4 regions of the Streptomyces shinuiensis genome follow, and region 2 is predicted to be linked to each of the others. Evidence: riboswitches for the same ligand, from Rfam matches in the RefSeq annotation. Region 2 holds a riboswitch; each other region holds the start of a gene.

Evidence for each region. A riboswitch is a leader RNA that binds a small molecule or an ion and turns the genes downstream of it on or off. The one in region 2 is predicted to bind cyclic di-AMP.
Region 1: linked by a shared signal. The riboswitch ahead of ACGRHY_RS16815 (LysM peptidoglycan-binding domain-containing protein) and the one ahead of ACGRHY_RS30240 (transglycosylase family protein) in region 2 are both predicted to bind cyclic di-AMP.
Region 3: linked by a shared signal. The riboswitch ahead of ACGRHY_RS09950 (C40 family peptidase) and the one ahead of ACGRHY_RS30240 (transglycosylase family protein) in region 2 are both predicted to bind cyclic di-AMP.
Region 4: linked by a shared signal. The riboswitch ahead of ACGRHY_RS01260 (C40 family peptidase) and the one ahead of ACGRHY_RS30240 (transglycosylase family protein) in region 2 are both predicted to bind cyclic di-AMP.

The regions. Positions count from the first base shown of each region.
Region 1 is NZ_JBIHML010000001.1:3,672,992-3,678,593, forward strand. Features, by position in the region: gene ACGRHY_RS16795 (MFS transporter) at 1-358, shown strand, start outside; gene ACGRHY_RS16800 (DUF4190 domain-containing protein) at 396-725, opposite strand; gene ACGRHY_RS16805 (cytochrome P450 family protein) at 974-2,350, shown strand; gene ACGRHY_RS16810 (transglycosylase family protein) at 2,480-3,493, shown strand; cyclic di-AMP (ydaO/yuaA leader) riboswitch at 3,729-3,899, shown strand; gene ACGRHY_RS16815 (LysM peptidoglycan-binding domain-containing protein) at 3,906-4,616, shown strand; gene eno (phosphopyruvate hydratase) at 4,880-5,602, shown strand, end outside.
Region 2 is NZ_JBIHML010000001.1:568,213-573,814, forward strand. Features, by position in the region: gene ACGRHY_RS02395 (histidine phosphatase family protein) at 31-717, shown strand; gene ACGRHY_RS02400 (NADP-dependent isocitrate dehydrogenase) at 886-3,105, opposite strand; gene ACGRHY_RS02405 (transglycosylase SLT domain-containing protein) at 3,251-4,000, opposite strand; partial or broken gene ACGRHY_RS30240 (transglycosylase family protein) at 4,004-4,303, opposite strand; cyclic di-AMP (ydaO/yuaA leader) riboswitch at 4,308-4,485, opposite strand; gene ACGRHY_RS02410 (DM13 domain-containing protein) at 5,063-5,602, opposite strand, start outside.
Region 3 is NZ_JBIHML010000001.1:2,253,735-2,259,336, forward strand. Features, by position in the region: gene pcrA (DNA helicase PcrA) at 1-955, opposite strand, end outside; gene ACGRHY_RS09945 (DUF1707 SHOCT-like domain-containing protein) at 1,015-1,623, shown strand; cyclic di-AMP (ydaO/yuaA leader) riboswitch at 1,834-1,975, shown strand; gene ACGRHY_RS09950 (C40 family peptidase) at 1,986-3,185, shown strand; gene ACGRHY_RS09955 (ABC transporter ATP-binding protein) at 4,015-4,824, shown strand; gene ACGRHY_RS09960 (ABC transporter permease) at 4,821-5,582, shown strand; gene ACGRHY_RS09965 (MerR family transcriptional regulator) at 5,598-5,602, shown strand, end outside.
Region 4 is NZ_JBIHML010000001.1:292,852-298,453, reverse strand. Features, by position in the region: gene ACGRHY_RS01280 (MurT ligase domain-containing protein) at 1-459, opposite strand, end outside; gene def (peptide deformylase) at 568-1,125, shown strand; gene ACGRHY_RS01270 (TetR/AcrR family transcriptional regulator) at 1,171-1,812, opposite strand; gene ACGRHY_RS01265 (acyl-CoA dehydrogenase family protein) at 1,974-3,209, shown strand; cyclic di-AMP (ydaO/yuaA leader) riboswitch at 3,613-3,769, shown strand; gene ACGRHY_RS01260 (C40 family peptidase) at 3,773-4,246, shown strand; gene ACGRHY_RS01255 (NAD-dependent epimerase/dehydratase family protein) at 4,366-5,367, shown strand.

The DNA.
Region 1 (5,602 bases), 3.1 Mb from region 2:
GTTCAGCTCGGTCATGGCCGCCGACGGCGGCTACGCGGCCACGGTGATGGGACCCGGGATAACCGCGATGCTCGGCACCGGACTGCTGGCCACCCCGCTGGCCTCCCTGGCCACCTCCGGCGCCCCGCAACGGGACGCGGGCGTGGTCTCGGCGATGGTGAACACCTCCCGCACCATGGGCGGCTCCCTGGGCCTGGCGGTGCTCTCCACCGTCGCGGCCTCCCGGATCACCGGCGAAGCCCCGGACGCCCTCGCTCCCGGTTACGCCCTGGCGTTCCGCACCGGCGCGGCGGTCCTGGGGTGCTGCCTGCTGCTGGTCGCGCTGACGCTGCCGGGTGAGGGCCGCCAGGTCCGGTGAGTCTGCGGGCGGTGCGGCCCGCGCACGTCGCGCGCCCTCACCAGTACCGGTCGCGCAGGTCGTCCACGCACTCCTGGCTTTCGGAGGAGGTGTCGGCGTTCCGCATGCAGTCGCGGAAGTCGTCGACCTCGTCGGAGTTGAGGAAGGCCACCGTGGCGGCGATGACGGCGGTGGAGAGCGCCAGACCGATGAAGCCCGTGATCGCGCCGGTGAGGGCCATCCACCCGTTGGTCGCCTCGCCCCGCCTGACGCGGCGGTAGCCGACGACACCGAACACGACCGCCAGCACCCCCAGGACCACACCGAGGAGAGCGGTCCAGAACATCACCAGGGCGATCAGCCCGAGCACGAGGGCTGCGACCCCCATCCCGTCGCGGGGCCGTGCCGGGGGCTCTGGAGGCGGCGGTCCGGGCTCCGGCTCCCCGTAGTGGCCCCAGTCCTGCGGAGGAGGGTAGGAGTGCGAGGGCACTGTGTCCCCTTTCGGAGATTTTGCCGTATCCGTCCTTCCGCTGTACCCGCCCTCCGGGCCGCCATGCCGCCGCCGGTCCGGTCCGGTGCGCCGGGAGCCCGGACCCCCTCCGCCGGGCGTGCGGAGGCCGCGTTAGCGTCGGGGGCGTGGACCACGAGAACGCCGGCGACGACCGCACCCCGCCCCCGCCCGCCGCCGCTGCCTCTCCTCGCCCACCCGCTGCTGCTTCTCCTCGCCCACCCGCTGCTGCTTCTCCTCGCCCACCCGCCCTGTTCTCACAGGAATTCGCCACCGACCCCTACCCCGCGTACGCCCGGCTGCGCGAGCACGCGCCCGTGCACCGCACCGTGCTGCCCAGCGGGGTGGAGGCGTGGCTGGTGACGCGGTACGCGGACGCGCGCGAGACGCTGGCCGACCCGCGGCTGAGCAAGAACCCCGCCCACCACAGCGAGGCCGCGCACGGCAAGGGGAAGGTGGGGATTCCGGGGGAGCGCGGCGCCAACCTGATGACGCACCTGCTCAACATCGACCCGCCCGACCACACCCGGCTGCGGCGGCTGGTGTCCAAGGCGTTCACCCCGCGCCGGGTGGCGGCCTTCGAGCCGCGCGTACGGGAGCTGGCCGACCGGCTCGTCGACGGCTTCGCGGAGCGCGGGAGCGCCGACCTCATCCACGAGTTCGCGTTCCCGCTGCCGATCTACGCCATCTGCGACATGCTCGGCGTTCCGGCCGAGGACCAGGACGACTTCCGCGACTGGGCCGGCATGATGCTGCGTCACTCCGGGGGGCGGCCCGCGGGCCCCCGGGGGAGCCACGGCGGCGGCCCACGCGGCGGGGTGGGCCGGGCCGTGAAGCGGATGCGCGCATACCTGGCCGACCTGATCCACCGCAAGCGCGGCGACCTGGGCGACGACCTGATCTCCGGTCTGATCCGGGCGAGCGACCACGGTGAGCACCTGACGGAGAACGAGGCCGCGGCGATGGCGTTCATCCTGCTGTTCGCCGGCTTCGAGACCACCGTCAACCTCATCGGCAACGGCACCTACGCGCTGCTGCGCCACCCGGAGCAGCGGCGCCGGCTCCAGGGCGCGCTGGCGGCCGGCGACACCGCGCTGCTGCACACGGCGGTGGAGGAACTGCTGCGCTACGACGGGCCGGTGGAGCTGGCGACCTGGCGGTTCGCCACCGAGTCGCTGGAGATCGGCGGGCAGCGGATCGGCGCCGGCGACCCGGTGCTGGTGGTGCTGGCCGCCGCCGACCGAGACCCGGCGCGGTTCGCGGACCCGGACACCCTGGACCTCACGCGCGGTGACAATCCCCACCTCGGATACGGCCACGGCATCCACTACTGCCTGGGCGCACCGCTGGCGCGGCTGGAGGGGCGGATCGCGCTCACGGCCCTGCTGGGACGCCTTCCCGACCTGCGGCTCGCGGCGGAACCCGCCGATCTGCGCTGGCGGGGCGGCCTCATCATGCGAGGACTGCGCGAACTGCCGGTCGAGTTCGAGCCGGTGCGCGGGTGACGCACAGTCATGTATGTGATCCGTGCGTGATCTGCGAGACACTGACTTGTGATGATCGGCCCGGTGACGCTACGTTCAGCCGTCAACCGCTCAACCTTGTCGGCTGTCCACGCACGAGAGGCTCCACACATGCTTTCCGGGAACGGTAGACACCGCCGCCCCCGCCAGGCTCCCGCCATCTTCGTCACGGCCGGAGCGACCGGCGCGGGATTCGCCATCCCCCTGCTCGGGGCGACGGGCGCGCAGGCGGCAGACCTCGGCACCTGGGACCGGGTCGCGCAGTGCGAGAGCGGCGGCCTGTGGAGCGCCGACACCGGCAACGGCTACTACGGCGGCCTCCAGCTCACCCAGGAGATCTGGGAGCGGTACGGCGGTACGGCGTACGCCGGGCGCCCCGACCTCGCCAGCCGCAGCCAGCAGATCGCGGTGGCCGAGAAGATCCTCGCCGACCGGGGGCCGGACGCCTGGCCCTCCTGCGGCGTCAACGCCGGGCTGCGCCACGACACCACCGGCGAGGCCCCGGCCATCGACCCGGACAACCTCCTGCCGGAGCCGGAGGAGGGCGCGCGGGACGGCGGGAGCGGAAAGGGCGGCGGGGGCCTGCCGGACGGCCTCCTGCCGGGCGGCGACGCGGAGGAGGGAGCCCCGGCCGCCGGCGGGGGCGGGACAGGAGGCGGCGGCGCGGAGGACACCGGCGCCCAGGACGAGCGGAACGCCCCGGAGGCCGACGGCGCCGAGGGTGACGAGGCCGGTGCCGGGGACGACGCCCGCGCCGAGGCCGGGAAGGGTACCGGAAAGCACCGCGGCGAGCGCGACCCGCGCGAACTGGAGCGGGAGGCGGAGGGCCGGGCCGCGGACGGCCGGACGCCGGAGGGCCGGGAGGCTGCCGGAGACGAGCGTTCCGGGGAGGCCGCCGACCGCTCCGCCCGCGCCGAGCGACCCGCGCTGGCGGGCACCGTGAGCGGTCTGGGAGCCCTCGGGAGGGACGAGGGCTATCTGGTGCGTCCCGGGGACTCGCTGGTGACGATCGCGCAGGAGCAGGACGTTCCGGGAGGCTGGAGCGGGCTGTACGAGAGCAACAAGGACGTCGTGGGTGAGGATCCGGACCTGATCCTGCCGGGACAGGAACTCACTCTCGGGTGAGTGCGGACGGCCCTGCGGGATGACCCTCCCGGGCGATTGCGGCGTGTCGTTCCTGTCCGGCCTAACGCTCCTCACCTGACCTGCGGGTTCCAGCCGCGAGGGCGTCAGAAAGGGTGAATCGGCGGTTTCTGACATGCTTTGAGACATATGCCCCGGTGTGCTTACCGTCGTCTCGCTCGCACCGCGAGTGCCACCGTCCGCAGCGCCTAATCCTGCCGGCGGCCGGTGGGCAGTCGTCGCGTCAGCGCCGAGGGCAGGAGCGGGGGAACCAGGTAGGCGCCGCCCCGGACCGCACGGTCCGGAGCGGCTTGGGGTGAAGTCGCCCGGGGCCCCGTGCCCCGGACGGCCGGGCTTGCTCACTGCCCGAACCCGACAGCTCACCTCGCAGGCGTCGGTGAGATAAGGGACGTCCATGCTGTTCACCGGCAAGGGGTACGACAGTCGCACCGCCAGGGCCGTCCGCGCGGCCGCGCTGACGGGCGCCGCGGGCGCCGCCATCGCCGTTCCGGTGGCGGGCGCGCCGGGCGCCTCGGCCGCGTCCGTCGACACCTGGGAGCGGGTCGCCCGGTGCGAGTCCGGCGGCGACTGGTCCATCAACACCGGCAACGGCTACTACGGCGGTCTGCAGTTCTCCCAGTCGAGCTGGGAGGCAGCCGGCGGCACCCGGTACGCGCCGCGCGCCGACCTTGCCACCAGGGAGCAGCAGATCGCCGTGGCCGAGCGGCTGCTGGCCATGCAGGGCCCGCGCGCCTGGGCCTGCGCCGAGAAGGGCGGCCTCACCGCCGGCGGGCCCGCGGCCGAGGTGGACCCGGGCGGCGGCCGCCCCGCCGGCCCCGACGCCGAGTCGCAGTCGCAGTCCCGGAAGCAGTCGCAGTCGCAGTCGCAGAAGCAGTCGCAGTCGCAGCGGCAGTCCCAGGAGCAGTCCCGGTCGCAGAGCGCCTTCGAGCGGGCGGACGGCCACCGGGGCGGTGCCGAGGCCGGCTACACGGTCAAGTCCGGCGACACGCTGCGCGCCATCGCCGCTGCCCACGGCACCACCTGGCAGCAGATCCACCAGGACAACGCCGACGTCATCGGCGACGACCCCAATCTGATCTTCCCCGGCCAGCAGCTCCGGGTCTGATCCCCTGCTGTGCCCGCCCCGGCGCCACTCCCGTCACCCGGCGGCGCCACCCCGGTGCGGTGTGTCACCTCCCTTGGCGGAGGGCGCACCGCACCGGGTTTATTCAATTTGGAAACAAAATGCCCCCACCTCTTCTGAGCTGCGATTTCACCATCCGTTCCGCCGTATGGCACGGGCTGTCGACGAGGTGGCGGGCGCGGGCCGGATAGGCTCGGGGCACTGAGACCCGACACACACGCCCGACACACACGAAGGAGACCCTCGTGCCGTCCATCGACGTCGTAGTGGCCCGCGAGATCCTCGACTCGCGAGGCAACCCCACGGTCGAGGTCGAGGTCGGCCTCGACGACGGCAGCACCGGCCGTGCAGCCGTTCCGTCCGGCGCCTCCACGGGCGCCTTCGAGGCCCTGGAGCTGCGTGACGGCGACAAGGGCCGCTACGGCGGCAAGGGCGTCGAGAAGGCCGTCCTCGCCGTCATCGAGCAGATCGGCCCGGAGCTGGTCGGGTACGACGCCACCGAGCAGCGCCTGATCGACCAGGCGATGTTCGACCTGGACGCCACCCCGGACAAGTCCTCCCTCGGCGCCAACGCCATCCTCGGCGTCTCGCTGGCCGTCGCCCACGCCGCCTCCGAGGCGTCCGACCTGCCGCTGTTCCGCTACCTCGGCGGGCCGAACGCGCACCTGCTGCCGGTGCCGATGATGAACATCCTCAACGGCGGATCGCACGCCGACTCCAACGTGGACATCCAGGAGTTCATGATCGCGCCGATCGGCGCCGAGTCCTTCTCCGAGGCGCTGCGCTGGGGCACCGAGGTCTACCACACCCTCAAGAAGGTGCTGAAGGAGCGCGGCCTGTCCACCGGCCTGGGCGACGAGGGCGGCTTCGCCCCGAACCTCGGCTCCAACCGCGAGGCGCTCGACCTCATCCTGGAGGCGATCGAGCAGGCCGGATACACCCCCGGCCAGGACGTCGCCCTCGCCCTG
Region 2 (5,602 bases):
CGACAGCACTTCGACGACAGGAGGGCAGCGATGCCGGTCATCCATCTGGTCCGCCACGGCCAGGCCACGTTCGGCGCCGACACGGCCGAGGGGTACGACGCGCTGTCGGACCTCGGACGCGGACAGGCCGAGGTCGCCGGGGCCGAACTGGCCCGGCGTGCGCCGCGCGACCCGGTCGTAGTCTGCGGCACCCTGGCCCGGCAGCGCGACACCGCGGAGATCATCGCGAGGACCGCCGGGCTGCCCGGGGCGCCGCGCACCGATGCGCGGTGGAACGAGTACGACCACATCGACCTCGTCGAGCGCTACGGCGGCTCCGCGCCGCAGGACGCCCCCGCCGGCGCATCCGCCGACACCTCCGCCGGCTCACGTGGCGTCCAGGCGGTCCTCGACCGGGCTCTCGAGGCGTGGATGGCCGACACCGGCGAGGGCGGCTGGCAGCGGTTCGCCTCCGGCGCCGCCGACGCGCTGCGGGGACTGGCCGACGGACTCCGGCCCGGGAGCGACGCGGTGGTGGTCACCTCCGGCGGGGTGCTGGCGGCCCTGTGCGGAGGGCTGCTGTCCGCTCCGCCGGCCGGAATCGTGGCACTGAACCGGGTAACCGTCAACGCCGCGATCACCACCCTCGTCGCGGGTTCCTCCGGCATCAGCCTGCTGGCCTTCAACGACCACGCGCACTTCGCCGGGGAACGGCGTGCGCTGCTCACCTACCGCTGACCCGGCCGCTCGCCGCCGTCCGCCCCTGCGGAGCGGTCCCCGCCCCCGTGCGCGCGGTGCGGGCGGCCGCACGCGAGCCGTCCCGGCCGAACGGGGAGTCCGGGCCGGGACGGCGTCACGGAACGGACGCGGGCGGGTGCGCGGGAACGTCCCCCCGTGCCCGCCGTGTCAGGACAGGCTCGCCAGCGCCCGGTTGAGGGTCTGCGACGGACGCATGACGGCCGAGGCCTTGGCGTCGTCGGGCCGGTAGTAGCCGCCGATGTCGGCCGGGGAGCCCTGGACCGCGGCCAGCTCGCCGACGATCGTCTGCTCCTGCTCGGACAGCTCCTGCGCCAGCGGGCCGAAGGCCTGCGCGAGCTCGGCGTCGTCGGTCTGCTTCGCCAGCTCCTGCGCCCAGTACAGCGCCAGGTAGAAGTGGCTGCCGCGGTTGTCGATGCCGCCGATGCGGCGGGTGGGCGACTTGTCCTCGTTGAGGAAGGTGGCCGTGGCCCGGTCGAGGGTGTCGGCCAGCACCCGGGCCTTGGCGTTGCCCGTGGTCTGCGCCAGGTGCTCGAAGCTGACCGCCAGGGCCAGGAACTCGCCCAGGCTGTCCCAGCGCAGGTAGTTCTCCTTGACCAGCTGCTGGACGTGCTTGGGCGCGGAGCCGCCGGCGCCGGTCTCGAACAGGCCGCCGCCGTTCATCAGCGGGACGACGGAGAGCATCTTGGCGCTCGTGCCCAGCTCGAGGATCGGGAACAGGTCGGTGAGGTAGTCGCGCAGCACGTTGCCGGTGACCGAGATGGTGTCCTCGCCGCGTCGGATGCGCTCCAGGGAGAACTTCGTGGCCTCCGCCGGCGCCATGATCTCGATCCGCAGGCCCTCGGTGTCGTGCTCGGCCAGGTAGGTGCGGACCTTCTCGATCAGCCTGGCGTCGTGGGCGCGGGTCTCGTCCAGCCAGAACACCGCCGGGGCGCCGGTGGCGCGGGCGCGGGTGACGGCCAGCTTGACCCAGTCCCTGATCGGGGCGTCCTTGGTCTGGCACATGCGGAAGATGTCGCCGGCGCCGACCGTCTGTTCCAGCACGACGTTGCCGTCGCCGTCGGTCACCCGGACGGTGCCGGTGGCGGGGATCTCGAAGGTCTTGTCGTGGCTGCCGTACTCCTCGGCCTTCTGCGCCATCAGGCCGACGTTGGGCACCGAGCCCATGGTGGCCGGGTCGAAGGCGCCGTTGGCGCGGCAGTCGTCGATGACGGCCTGGTAGATGCCGGAGTAGGAGCTGTCGGGCAGGACCGCGAGGGTGTCGTGCTCCTGGCCGTCGGGGCCCCACATGTGGCCGGAGGTCCGGATCATGGCCGGCATGGAGGCGTCGACGATGACGTCGCTGGGCACGTGCAGGTTGGTGATGCCGCGGTCGGAGTCGACCATGGCCAGCTCGGGGCCCTCGGCCAGCTCGGCCTCGAAGGACTCCTTGATCTTCGCGCCCTCGGGCAGCGACTCCAGGCCCTTGAGGATGCCGCCGAGCCCGTCGTTCGGGGTGAGGCCGGAGGCGGCGAGGGTACGGCCGTACTCGGCGAAGGTCTTCGGGAAGAAGGCGCGCACCACGTGGCCGAAGATGATCGGGTCGGAGACCTTCATCATGGTGGCCTTCAGGTGGACCGAGAACAGCACGCCCTCGGCCTTGGCGCGGGTGATCTGGTTCCCCAGGAACTCGCGCAGTGCGGCCACCCGCATGACGGCCGCGTCCACGACCTCGTCGGCGAGCACGGGCACGGACTCGCGCAGCACGGTGGTGGAGCCGTCGTCGCCCACCAGCTCGATGCGGAGCGCGTCGTCCTTGGCGAGGACCGCGGACTTCTCGGTGGAGCGGAAGTCGTCCACGCCCATGGTCGCCACGTTCGTCCTGGACTCGGGGGTCCAGGCCCCCATGCGGTGCGGGTGGGTCTTGGCGTAGTTCTTCACCGAGGCGGGGGCGCGGCGGTCGGAGTTGCCCTCGCGCAGCACCGGGTTGACGGCGCTGCCCTTGACCTTGTCGTAGCGGGCGCGGATCTCCCGCTCCTCGTCGGTCCTGGGGGCGTCGGGGTAGTCCGGGAGCGCGTAGCCCTTCTCCTGGAGCTCGGCGATGACGGCCTTGAGCTGCGGGATGGAGGCCGAGATGTTCGGCAGCTTGATGATGTTGGCCTGGGGGGTCTTGGCCAGCTCGCCGAGCTCGGCGAGCGCGTCACCGATGCGCTGGTCCTCCTTGAGGTACTCGGGGAAGACCGCGATGATCCGCCCCGCCAGGGAGATGTCACGGCTCTCCACGGCGACGCCCGCCTTGGCTGCGTAGGCCCTGACCACCGGCAGGAAAGAGTACGTCGCCAGGGCCGGGGCCTCGTCGGTCTGTGTGTAGATGATGGTCGAGTCAGTCACCGGGTGCTCCGCTCCACGTCTGCAACATTGCTCGACATCAAGATATCCCGTGGAGGGCCTTCCCCCGAAAGTGCCCCGCCCCCGGCGGCGGCGCGTTCGCGCCGCCGCCGGGGGCGGGGTTGCGGGGGCCGCGGGCCCGGCCGTCTCAGTAGGGCCCGTTGACGTTGTCGATCGAGCCGTAGCGGTCGGCCGCGTAGTTGCAGGCGGCGACGATGTTGGCGACCGGGTCGTACTGGCTGTTCGCCGTGCCCGGGACGTGGTAGGCGTCGAAGGTCGGCTTGATCACCTGGAGCAGGCCGATCGAGGGGGTGCCGCGCTGGGCGTTGATGTCCCAGTTGTTGATCGCGTTCGGGTTGCCACTGGACTCACGCATGATGTTGCGGTGGATGCCCTCGTAGGTGCCGGGGATGCCGTTGGCCCGCATGATGTCCAGGGCCTCGCGGATCCAGCCGTCCAGGTTGTCCGCGTAGGCCTTCGGTGAGGCCTGGGGCGCGGTCTTCTCTGCGGCCGGGCGGGCCTCTGTCCGGCTCGCGCGCTCCGGAGCGCGCTTCGGTCCTCCGCCGGAGGACCGGGCGGCCAGGGTCAGCTCCTGGCCGGGGAAGATCAGGTGCGGATCGTCGCCGACGGTCTCGCGGTTGGCTTCGTAGACCGCCTGCCAGCCGCCCTCGACACCGTGGGCGGTGGCGATCCGGTGGAGGGTGTCGCCGGAGGTGACGGTGTGGGAGTCGGCCGCGGGCTTGCGCTCGGCCCCGGTCCTCACCTCGGACTCGCCGCCCGTCTGAGTGACGGGGACTCTGTCGGGGGTGCCGGAGCCCCGGGAGAGGCCGGCCGTCGGCCCGCAGGTGGGCCAGGCTCCCGGCCCCTGGAGTTCGAGCAGCTTCTCACCGGCGGCGATCTGCTCCTGCTTGGTGGCCAGATCGGCGCGCGGCGCGTACTCGGTGCCGTCGGCCGCCTCCCAGCTGGACTGCGAGAACTGCAGTCCGCCGTAGTAGCCGTTGCCGGTGTTGATGGACCAGTTGCCGCTGCTCTCGCATTCGGCGACCTTCTCCCACACCGCGGTGGAAGCCGCGCTCGCGCTGCCTGCGGCGACCATGGGTGCGGCGATTCCCGCACCACCGGCGGTGAGGGCGAGGGAGACACGCGAGAACTGACGGGATATCAAAGGTGTGCGGGGGCGGCGGTGACGACCACGGGACATGGGTGTGCTTCCTCTCCCACGCCTGCGAGGTTAGCTGTCGGATTCGGGCCGGAGTTGCCCGGCCCATTCCCTTCGCGTCAGGGGACGTCGGGAATGGGCTTCACCCCAAGCCGGGCCGCCGAAGGCGCGGCACGGCGCGTATGTGGTTTCCCCGCTCCTGCCATGGTCAGCTGTTGCCTCTCCCCGGCCGGGCGGCAGGACTCGGCGTCCCGGCGGTGGAGCCCCCACCAAGGACGGTGAAGGCCAGGACACATAAACACAGGCAATTCACGGAAGACAAGACGTCGGAAATCCGACGGCCTATCACTTTGTCACCGAGCCGACAAACACGGCCGCCATGCGTGTCCGGCCACCGGCCGGTCACGGGAGCCCGCGGGGCGGCACACACCTCAAAACGCCTCCGGGCCAGGAATTTCAGCCGCCGGCGTCCAAGGAACCCGGCGGCGGGCACACGAAGGGCGCGGCAGTGTGATTCCCGGCACACCATTCGAACGGCCGGGCCATTATGGGGCGTTGCTCACGACAGGAGCCTTTGAGGAACATAGGGGCCGTAAGGTCACGACTGATCCCTTCCTTCCCAATGACCCACTGTTCACCGCATAGGCGTTTTGCCGGTTTTCCGGTGCAGTCGCGGAGGCGAACGGCGGAAGCGGCCCCTCGCGCACGTTCACGCGAGGGGCCGCACCGCGCGGCCCGGACTCCGGCCGCCTCAGGACCTGCCGCCCGGTTCGTTGCGCCGGGCCCGGACCCGGCCCCGGTTCAGACGCGCTTCAGCTCCGCCGCTCCGAACGAGACGTCGAAGCGGTCGCACCAGATGCTCACACTGGTGAAAGCGTCCGGGTCGACATCGGCGGGCAGCGCGTAGTTCTGGTCCCCCTTGTTGCCCTTCAGCTTGCCGAGGCTGACGTACTCCCCGTCGTCGAAGACGCCCCAGCCGGCCCGGCCCTCCTTGACCGGCGCGTCGGTCAGCCAGACGTACAGGTCGGGCCCGTTGCTGGTGTCGAGGTCCTCCAGGCGCACGACGTGGGAGCCGTCGGCCAGCCGGACCAGCCGCACCGTTCCCGATGTGGCGTGCTCATGGGAGATCAGGTCGCCGCCGGCCAGCGTCCGCGGTCCGGCCTGCGCGGTCGGCGTCGCGGAGGCGGTCTCCCGGTCGGCCGCCGACGGGGCGGGCGCGCTCGGGGCCGCGGGCAGCGACTCCCGCACGGTCTCGTCCTGCCACAGCTTCCACGGCTGGAACCAGTACAGCCCTACACCGGCCGCCACCACGGCCACCACCGCGACCGCCACGACCAGCGG
Region 3 (5,602 bases), 1.7 Mb from region 2:
CCCCCTCGCCGCCGTCCACGCCCACCAGCTCCCTGATCAGGGTGTACTGGGCGTGGTTGGTGTCCTGGTACTCGTCGACCAGCACATGACGGAAACGGCGGCGGTAGTGCTCGGCGACGTCGGGGAACGCCTGGAGCAGGTGGACCGTCGTCATGATGATGTCGTCGAAGTCCAGGGCGTTGGCCTCGCGCAGCCGTGCCTGGTACATCACGTACGCCTCGGCAAGCGTCTTCTCGAACCCTCCCCCAGAGCCTCCGGCCTGGGAGGCGCCCCCACTCGCCCTCGCCGCGAAGTCCTCCTCGTCGACCAGTTCGTTCTTCAGGTTCGACACCTGGGCGCTGAACGACTTGGGCGGGAAGCGCTTGGGGTCCAGCTCCAGGTCCCGGCAGACCAGCGCCATCAGACGGCGGGAGTCGGCGGCGTCGTAGATCGAGAAGCTGGAGGTGAAACCGAGCTTCTTGCTCTCGCGCCGCAGGATGCGCACGCACGCGCTGTGGAAGGTGGAGACCCACATCGACTGCGCGCGCGGGCCGACCAGCTCCGCCACGCGCTCCTTCATCTCGCCCGCGGCCTTGTTGGTGAAGGTGATCGCGAGGACCTCCCCGGGGTGGACGCCGCGCGCGCCCAGCAGATGCGCGATGCGGTGGGTGAGCACCCGCGTCTTGCCGGATCCGGCGCCCGCGACGATCAGCAGGGGCGAGCCGGTGTGCACCACGGCCGCGCGCTGCTGGTCGTTGAGCCCCTCCAGCAGGGCGGCCGGATCGACGACGGGACGGGCCGCGCCGTTGCCGTAGTAGGCGTCGCGCGCCCCGCCTCCGCCGAAGGCGCCCGCGAAGAGGTCGTCGGGGACGCCGTCCTGCGGCGGCGCGGACGCCTCCTCCGGCGGAGGCGGCGGCTCCTCGTCCCCGGAGGGCTCGAGGTCGGCCAGGAAGCTGTCGTCGAAGAGGCTGCTCATCGCCGTCGAGTCTAGGACGCCGTGCCCGCTGCCGGGGCGGCGCTCCTAAGATGGCGGGCATGACCGACGTCCCCGCGCCCCGCCCCCGTCCCGGCTCGGAACTGCGCGCCGGGCACACCGACCGCGAGGCGGTGGCCGAGCGGCTGCGCGAGGCCGCCGGTGACGGCCGCATCGACCTGGAGGAGCTGGACGAGCGGCTGGAGAAGGCGTTCGCCGCCAAGACCTACGGCGATCTGGAGGCACTGGTCGCGGACCTGCCCGGTCCCGGTCAGAACGCGGCGGGCCCGGCCCCGAGCGCTCAGGAGCCGCTGGCTCTCAGGACGGTCGCCGGGGACATCCGGCAGGACGGCCACTGGGTGGTGCCGGAGCGGGTAACCGCCAGGACCACGCTGGGGCGGATCGTGATCGACTTCACGCGGGCGGAGTGCCGCCACCGCGAGGTCGGCCTTGAGCTCGACGCGGGGATGGGTGAGGTCAGGGTCGTCGTGCCGCGCGGCTGGACGGTACGGGCCGAGGGGGTCACCTCCGGAATGGGCTCCGTCCGCAACCGGGCCACCGACCCGCCCGTGCCCGGCATGCCGGTACTGCGGATCAGCGGCGGCTCCAAGGTGGGGACGATCGTCGTGCGCCACCCGTACCGCTGGCCCGGGCGCCGCTCCCGCGACTGAGCGCCGCCGCTCCCGAACCGGCCGGTACGGCCGGTTCGGCCAGGGCGAACGGACCCGGTAGCGGCAGGAGACCCCCGAAACGGACGATAACCGACCGATAACGAATCGGTTTCGGGATATACCGAACACCAGCCTTCACAGGAGCCCCGCCGGTGCTCTACGGTCCAGCGTCAGGCGGCCCGGACCCCTCGCCGGCGACAGCGCCGGCACGGGCGGCCTCCGCCGAGCCCGGCCGTGCGGCCGGGGCCGGGGACCCACTCCCCACGGGGTGAATCGGGCCTGCGGGCCCGTAGGGCGGACTTCCGACGCCCGAACCCGTCAGCTAACCCGGCAGGCGGTGTTCCACGGAAGGAGCGCTCGCCTTGGCGTCGCACCGCAGACCGCGTACCCCTCTGCTGTCCCCCGCCTCCCGGCGCGGAGCGGCCGGATTCACCACCGCGGCCATCGCCTCCGCGACCCTCCTCTCCCAGGGCCCGGCCCAGGCCTCGCCCGAGGACGACCGGCCCTCGATCGAGGAGGTCCGCAACCGGGTGGACGCGCTGTACCGGGAGGCGGGCAGCGCGACACAGAAGTACAACGCGGCCAAGGAGAGGACGGACGAGCAGCGCGAGAAGGTCGACCGGCTCCTCGACGAGGCCGCCGAGCGCGCGGACAGGCTCAACGACGCGCGCCGCAAGCTGGGCGGCTACGCCACCGCGCAGTACCGCAGCGGAGGTGTGTCCGGCACCGCGGTGCTGCTCCTGTCCGACAACCCCCAGGACTTCTTCGGCCACAAGCACCTGATGGACCGGATCACCGACCGCCAGCGGCAGGCCGTCGACGACTACCGGGACGAGCAGCGCGCCGCGCGGAAGAAGCGGTCGGAGGCGTCGGCGGGCCTGGCCGAACTCACCGACGCCCAGAAGGAACTGGCGGACAGCAAGGAGACCGTCCAGGGCAAGCTGGCGCAGGCCCGGAAGCTGCTGTCGGAGCTGACCGCCGAGGAGAAGGCACGCCTGGCCGCGCAGGAGCGCAGGCGGCAGGAGGAGGCCCGCCGCAAGGCGGCCGCCGCCGCTGCCGAGCGCGAGAGGCGGGCCGAGGCCGCCGCGCGCGAGGAGCGGGCCGAGGCGCCGGCGGACGACGGCACGGAGGCGGACGGCGACGCGGGCACGGACACGGGGACCGGCGGCACGGACACCGGCACCGGCGGCGGCACCGCGGACGACTCGTACGCCGCGAAGGCCGAGAAGGTGCTCGCCTTCGCCGAGGCCCAGCTCGGCAAGCCGTACGTCTGGGGCGCCACCGGCCCCAACTCCTACGACTGCTCGGGCCTGACCCAGGCCGCCTGGCTCAGCGCGGGCGTCTCACTGCCGCGCACCACCTACGACCAGGTGGACACGGGCACCAGGATCGCCAGGGCCGACATGCGGCCGGGCGACCTGGTCTTCTTCTACGACGACATCAGCCATGTCGGCATCTACGCGGGCGGCGGCCAGATGATCCACGCGCCGAAGCCGGGCGCCGAGGTGCGCTACGAGTCCGTCGACCACATGCCCTTCCACAGCGCGGTCCGGCCGGCCTGAAACGGGCGGTGGGCTGCAGGGCCGCTTTAGATCTGTCGGATTCTCGGCGATCTGTCGCCAACCTGTCGTCTGCGACAGATCACCGAGAATCGCTCCGCAGAGTGATTCTCGGCCACTCACAGCATTCTTGCCCTCCCCGGGCGCATGGGACGGCGCGGTCCGGGTCTGTCAAACATTCGGCTCTGTCTCACTTCCGGTGGTGACGGAACGCAAGAGTTGAGCGGCGCTGCTTGCAGAGAGTGCGGCCGACGCTCTGACCTCGACAGTTCGAACGGATGGCAGCGCACCGAGACCACTGGGCCTGTCGCGCCATACTCTCGCGGACAGGTGCCGGGCCGGTCAGCCGGTACCGAAGAACGACCGCCACGGTCCGCTGACCTTCGGATTCTGGTCTACGACCTGCCCAACATTACTGTCACTTTCCGTCACCACCGGAAGTGAGACAGAGCCGAACGTTTTACGGTCCCACACCGCACAGCTCGATGAGTCTTTGGTTCTTTGGACGAGAGCGGTGAAGTGGCAGGTAAAGGGTCCTGCCATCACGTTGTTCGGGTACTCGGTGCTGGTCTGGGCGGCAGGCTGGAGTGGAGATCGTCCGGCAGAGCGGTTTCGCGGTTCTCCACTCGTTGTAGCCGGTGCCGCTCCTTCGATCCGGCCCGTGACAGACCCGACTCTGAAAGCTGGACCAAGTGCGAGCGCGCACAAGCGCCGGCGGTCGAGATGCCGTGGTCGGGGCTGGCTTGACCTTGACGCTGGGTCAACCCTCCATCCTCCCTGCAGGAGCTTCCTCACAGCCGACTGGAAAGCTTCGCGAAGGAGGCAGATGACCATGGTGACCCAGTCAATCGCCGGTCCGGCGATTCGCGTGCAGGGTCTGGAGAAGTCGTACGGGAAGCTCGAAGTGCTGCGCGGCGTGGACTTCGAGGTGGCGCGGGGTAACGTCTTCGCCCTGCTCGGGTCCAACGGGGCGGGTAAGACCACGACCGTGAGGATCCTCGCCACGCTCCTGAAGTCCGACGCGGGGACAGCCGTCGTCCATGGCTTCGACGTCGCCACGCAACCGGCGAATGTGCGGGAGTCCATCAGCCTCACCGGGCAGTTCGCGGCCGTCGACGAGATCCTCAGCGGTTGGGAGAACCTCGTACTCGTCGCCAGGCTGCGCCACCTCAAGGACCCGGGCGCGATCGCGGATGACCTGCTGAGGCGTTTCTCGCTGACCGACGCCGGCCCGCGGAAGGTGTCCACGTATTCGGGTGGGATGCGCCGCCGGCTGGACATCGCGATGAGCCTCATCGGAAATCCGTCCGTGATCTTCCTGGACGAGCCGACGGCCGGACTCGACCCCGAGGCGCGCATCGAGGTGTGGCATGCCGTCAAGGAGCTCGCCGAGTACGGCACGACGGTGCTGCTCACCACGCAGTACCTGGACGAGGCCGAGCAGCTCGCCGACCGGATTGCGATCCTCCACCAGGGCCGGACCATCGTGAACGGCACCCTTGCCGAGCTCAAGCAGCTCTTCCCGCCCGCCAAGGTCGAGTACGTCGAGAAGCAGCCGACACTGGAGGAGATCTTCCTTTCGGTCACCGGCGGCGGCGAAAAGAGCGACGCCACTGGCACGACAACTGGGGGAAAAGGATGACCGCGTACTTCTTCAGCGACACCGCCGCGCTCACGGGGCGGACCCTGCGCCATGTCACACGCAGTACGGACACCATCATCACGACCGTCATCACGCCGGTCGCCATGATGCTGATGTTCGTCTACGTGTTCGGAGGCGCCATTGATACCGGGTCGGTTTCGTACGTGAACTACATGCTGCCCGGCATCCTGCTCATGACCATCGCATCGGGCATCTCCTACACGGCGTACCGGCTGTTCACCGATGTGAAGAGCGGGATCTTCGAGCGATTCCAGTCCATGCCGATCGCGCGGTCGGGTGTGCTGTGGGCGCATGTCGTCACCTCTCTGGTCGCCAACCTGATCGCGCTCGTGCTCGTCGTGGGCGTCGCTCTGCTCATGGGCTTCCGCTCGGGGGCAGGAGTGTCGGCGTGGCTCGCGGTCGCCGGCATCTTGCTCTTGTTCACCCTGGCCCTGACCTGGCTCGCCGTGATCCCCGGGCTCTCCGCGTCGTCGGTCGAGGGAGCGGGCGCGTTCGCCTACCCACTCATCTTCCTGCCGTTCGTCAGCTCGGCGTTCGTGCCCACAGAGACGATGCCCGGCCCGGTGCGCTGGTTCGCCGAGAACCAGCCGGTGACGTCGATCGTCAACACGATCCGCGGCCTGTTCGCCCAGCGGCCGGTCGGCGACGACGTCTGGACCGCCCTCGCCTGGTGCGTCGGCATCCTCGTCGTGGCGTACGTCTTCGCGATGGCCGCCTATCGCCGGAAGATCGCCTGAGGCAGTCTGAGACCCATGCT
Region 4 (5,602 bases), 280 kb from region 2:
CTCGGCGAGCATCCGGGTCTCGGCCGCGCGGTCGAGCTGGTCGCGGGAGAGGTTCAGCAGGGCGATCGCCTTGGGCGTCACGTCGCGGGCGACCGCGGCGAGGTACTTCTCGTCCACCTCGATGACGCCGTAGCGCGCCTCGCCGCTCCCGGCGAGCGCCGCGGTGATGCCCGCGGGCATGTTGGCGCCCAGCGCGTTGGAGACGACCGGCCCGGCGGCCCGCAGGGCCTCGGCGATCAGCCGGGTCGTCGTGGTCTTGCCGTTGGTCGCCGAAACCAGGACGACGTCCAGGTTCTGGGCGAGTTTGGCCAGCAGGTCGGGGTCGAGCCTGAGTGCCACCCGTCCGCCGATCACCGACCCGCTGCCACGGCCCGCGGCCCGTGACACCGCCGCGGCTGCCTTGCCCGCCGTCACGGCCAGTTTGGCCCGCGGCGGCAGCGGCTCCGTGTTGCCTGCCATCGTCCTTGTCCCTCCTTGCCCCTGGGTCGGGGATCAGCCTACCGAGGTCCGCTCCCGGCCCCGAACCGCGCCACCCCTGGATGATCAACACGGCGTAGGGTGACACCCATGCACCGCGGCGCCATTCCCGGAAGTTCCGGTTCTGTCCATCCCCTGCGGCCGTTGGCCGACCCGGCCCTGCGCGCGCGGTGCGCCGAGGTGGTGTCCTACGGCGCGGAGCTGGCCCGCCTGGTGGAGGACCTGTTCGCGTCGATGTACGCCGCGCACGGCGTGGGGCTGGCGGCCAACCAGGTCGGCGCCCCCGTGCGGGTGTTCGTCTACGACTGCCCCGACGACGAGGACCGCCGCCACCTGGGTCACGTGGTCAACCCGGGCCTGGTGGAGACCGGCGGCGTCATCGTACGCGGTCCGGAGAGCTGTCTGTCCCTGCCCGGCGCGGAGGCCGCCGTGGAGCGCCACGACCGCGCCGTGGTGGAGGGGTGGGACAGGACGGGGGCGCCGGTGCGGATCGAGGGCACCGGCTTCTTCGCCCGCTGCCTGCAGCACGAGTGCGACCACCTCGACGGCGGCGTGTACACCGACCGCCTCACGGGGCTGCGCCGCCGCAGGGCGCTGCGCGCGGTGCGCCGGGCCGCGCGGTCCGGGGCGCGGGCCCTCGGGGGGTAGGCCCAGGGCCTGCCCCCCGAGGGCGTGTCCGGCGCTCCGCGGTGTTCACAGCCCAGGACCGCCGGCCAGGTCCTCCGCCGTGGCCAGGCCTCCCCACAGCAGATCGGCCAGGTGCCGCACCAGCCGCTTCCGGGGGCAGGGCCGATCGCCCAGCCACCAGTCGCCCGCCGCGTGCATCATGCCGACGACCCCGTGCCCCCACACCCGGGCCCGCTCCTCGCGGTCGGCGCCGAGGTCGACGCGTTCGGCGATCACCGTGGCCAGCTCCTCGCCGAGCCTGCGCAGCAGCGGGGCCGAGTACTGGCCGACGTCGAAGCCGCGCTCGCCTCCGGGCTCCTCGGCCGGGTGCATCAGGAAGCGGTAGACCTGGGGCCTGGCCTCGATGGCGGCCAGATACGTGTCGAGTGCGGCCTCCACACGCTCGCGCCGGTCGGTGGGCGCGTCCAGGGCGGCCCGCAGCGCGTCCACCAGGGCGTCGGTGTGCCGCACCGCCAGAGCGCGGTAGAGCCCGCCCTTGTCGCCGAAGTGCCGGTAGAGGATGGGCTTGGTGATGCCCGCCTCGGCGGCGATGGCGTTCATCGAGGCGCCCGGGCCGTCGCGCAGCACCACGCGCTCGGCGGCCTCCAGGAGTTCCCGGCGGCGGCGCTCGGTGGCGCTGCGCTGGTCCTCCCGATGTGTGGTCTCCATGTTCCTCGGCCTCCCCGACCCTGCTGTGACACCTCGGTGCCGCCTGAGCGCAACGTAACACCCGCGGAGCGCACGCGAGAGTGCCGACGGTGGAGGTTGACATCGCACTGACCGGTAACGTATTCACGTTACCGCTAGTAACAACGGATGGAGGGGCTTCCATGGCGGAGTTCGCACTCGACCTCAACGACGACCAGAAGGCCGTACGGGAATGGATCCACGGCTTCGCGGCCGACGTCATGCGCCCCGCCGCCGCGGAGTGGGACGAGCGCGAGGAGACGCCCTGGCCCATCATCGAGGAGGCCGCCAAGATCGGCCTGTACTCGCTCGACTTCTACGCCCAGCAGTACTTCGACCCCACCGGCCTGAGCATCCCCATGGTCATGGAGGAGCTGTTCTGGGGCGACGCGGGCATCGGCCTGTCGATCGTCGGCACCGCGCTGGCGGCCGTCGGAGTGCTCGCCAACGGGACCGAGGAGCAGATCGGCACCTGGATCCCCCAGATGTACGGCGACGCGAACGACGTGAAGGTCGCCGCCTTCTGCTCCTCCGAGCCCGATGCCGGATCGGACGTCTCGGCCATGCGCACCCGCGCGGTCTACGACGAGGCCAGGGACGAGTGGGTGCTCAACGGCACCAAGACCTGGGCCACCAACGGCGGCATCGCCAACGTCCATGTCGTCGTCGCCGTCGTCGACCCCGGGCTCGGCTCCAAGGGGCACGCCTCCTTCGTGATCCCGCCGGACACCCCCGGCCTGTCCCAGGGGCAGAAGTTCAAGAAGCACGGCATCCGCGCCTCCCACACCGCCGAGGTGGTCCTCGAGGACGTCCGCGTGCCCGGCCACTGCCTGCTGGGCGGCAAGGAGAAGCTCGACGAGCGCCTCGCCCGCGCCCGCGAGCGTGCGAAGGAGGCGAAGAAGGGCGGCGAGCGTGTGAAGAACGCCGCGATGGCCACCTTCGAGGCCTCCCGCCCCGCCGTGGGCGCCCAGGCCGTCGGCATCGCCCGCGCGGCCTACGAGGTCGCCCTGGACTACGCCGGGACCCGTGTGCAGTTCGGCCGCCCGATCATCGACAACCAGGGCATCGCCTTCCAGCTCGCCGACATGCGCACCCGCGTCGACGCCGCCCGGCTGCTGGTGTGGCGGGCCTCGTGGATGGCGGCGGCGGGCAGGCCCTTCGAGGGCGCCGAGGGCTCGATGTCCAAGCTGTTCGCCGGGGAGACCGCCAAGGGCGTCACCGCCCAGGCGATGCAGATCCTCGGCGGCAACGGCTACACCCGGGAGTACCCGGTGGAGCGCATGCACCGGGACGCGGCGATCTACACGATCTTCGAGGGCACCAGTGAGATCCAGCGCCTGGTCATCGCCCGCACCGTCTCGGGCGTGCACGTCCGCTGACCTCCCGCCCCGCCGGGCGAGCCGCCGGCCGTGCGGCGGCCCTGCCGTACGCCCCGGCCGGCCTTCCGGCCGCCCCGCGACCCGCCGCGTTCACCCGACACGACCGCAGCCATTCGGGCTGATCCGGGCGGCACGCCGCACCGGCCCGCGAACCGGTCGCCGCGCCGGTCAACCACCCCCAGGAGGGGTCAACAAGCCTTGCTGACAGGGCTCTTGGCGCTTCGGTCAGTCTGCCGGAACAGGGCCCCGTCCCTCGGCGGACCGACAGTGAGCATGTTCACAAAACATCTCCGATCGACCGATTGGGAGTCTTTCTGACGCACTATCCGTAGGAGACCGCAAGTCCCCGCCGCAGGGCGGGGCCGCCCGGCCGGACGCCCAATCCTGCCGCCGTCCGGGTGAGAAACGGACCATGACGAGACGGCAGGAGCGGGAGACCCGAGCAAGGCGGGCCGCGCACGACGCGGCCCTTGGGGTGAAGCCACGCCGCGCGTGGCCGGGCAACTTCGCCGGCCCGAACCCGACAGGTCATCTTTCGCAGGCGTATGACGAAGGGTTCACTCATGTCTGCGCACGCACGCATACCGGCACCGGTGTCCCGGGCGGGCATCACCACCGCCGTCACCGCCGCCACCCTGGCGGGGACGATGCTCATCCCGTCCGCCGCGCCCGAGGCCGAGGCGGCCACCTCCGCGAACAGGGCACTCAGGGTCGCGGCCTCCAAGGAGGGCGCCCCTTACAGCTACGGCGCCGCCGGCCCCAGCCGGTTCGACTGCTCGGGACTCACCCAGTACTCGTACAAGAAGGCGGGCAAGAAACTGCCGCGCACCGCGGCGGCCCAGTACAACCGCTCGAAGAAGGTCTCCGCCAGGTCGCGCAAGAAGGGCGACCTGGTCTTCTTCCACTCGGGCGGCAGTGTCTACCACGTCGGCGTCTATGCCGGCGAGGGACGGATCTGGCACTCACCGAAGCCGGGCAAGACCGTCCGCAAGGAGAGGATCTGGACCAAGAGCGTGCGCTACGGGCGCGTGAGGTGACACGGCGGCACCCGAACCGGGCCGGGCCCCGCAAGGGCCCGGCCCGGTTCGGCTTGTGGCGATTACGCCACGGGCGTGAAGCCGCTCCGCCCGGCCGCGCCGGCGGGCACGCTCGGCCCATGAGACTTCTGGTAATGGGCGGAACGGAGTTCGTCGGCCGTGCGGTCGCCGAGGAGGCGCTGGCGCGCGGCTGGGAGGTGACCGTCTTCAACCGGGGCCGCCACGCCCCGCCGCCCGGTGCCACCGCGCTGCGGGGCGACCGCACGGCCGACGGCGGGCTCGCAGCCCTGAAGGAAACGGCCGGCGGCTGGGACATCGTGGTCGACACCTGGTCCGGGGCGCCCGCCGCGGTACGCGACGCCGCCGTCGTGCTGGCGCGGCGGGCGGGGTGCTACGCGTACGTCTCCAGCCGCTCGGTGTACACCTACCCGCCCCCGGCCGGCCTGGACGAGACGGGCCCGCTCGTCGACGCCTCGCCCGACGACGAAGCCGCCGCCGACTACGCCGGGGCCAAGCGGGGAGGGGAGATGGCCGTCGAGGCGGCTTTCGGCGACCGGGGCCTGCTGGTGCGTGCGGGTCTGATCCTGGGCCCGTACGAGAACATCGGGCGGCTGCCGTGGTGGCTGCTGCGCGTCTCCCGGGGCGGTGAGGTGCTGGCGCCCGGTCCCCGGGACCTCCCCCTGCAGTACGTGGACGCGCGCGACCTCGCCGTCTGGACGCTGGAGGCCGCCGGGCGCGGACTGGGCGGCCCGTACAACCTGGTGAGCCCGCCCGGCCACGCCACCATGGGCGGGCTGCTGGAGAGCTGCGTACGCGTCACCGGTTCCGGCGCGCGGCTGCGGTGGACCGACCCCGGGCCGATCCTCGCGGCGGGGGTGCGGCCGTGGACGGACCTGCCGGTGTGGATCCCGCCGGGCGAGTTCCACGGCGCCATGCACCGAGGGGACGTCTCCCGGGCCGTCGCGGCGGGACTGCGCTGCCGCCCCGTGGAGCGGACCGTGGCCGACACCTGGGCCTGGCTGTGCGCCCTGGGCGGCGAGCCGCCCCTCCGTCCCGACCGTCCCCGGGTGGGACTGGCGCCCGGGAAGGAGGCTGAGATCCTCCGTACGGCGGGGGGTTGATCACCGGAGTGGTGATGGCCGTCGTTCCGCGAAGGCGAGTCCGCCATGGCGTCGTGCCGGGCGAAGCAGGTACTGGCAGCCGGGTGGGCGGTGCTCGGGGTGGCGGGCACCGGGGCCACGCTGGTGCTGAACGACAGCGCCAAGGGCGCCTCCGAGCGGTACGGCTGGTACGAGCACACCCCGGAGGGACAGCCTCCGGCTCCTCCGGCTCATCCGGCTTCGGTGGAGGACGACC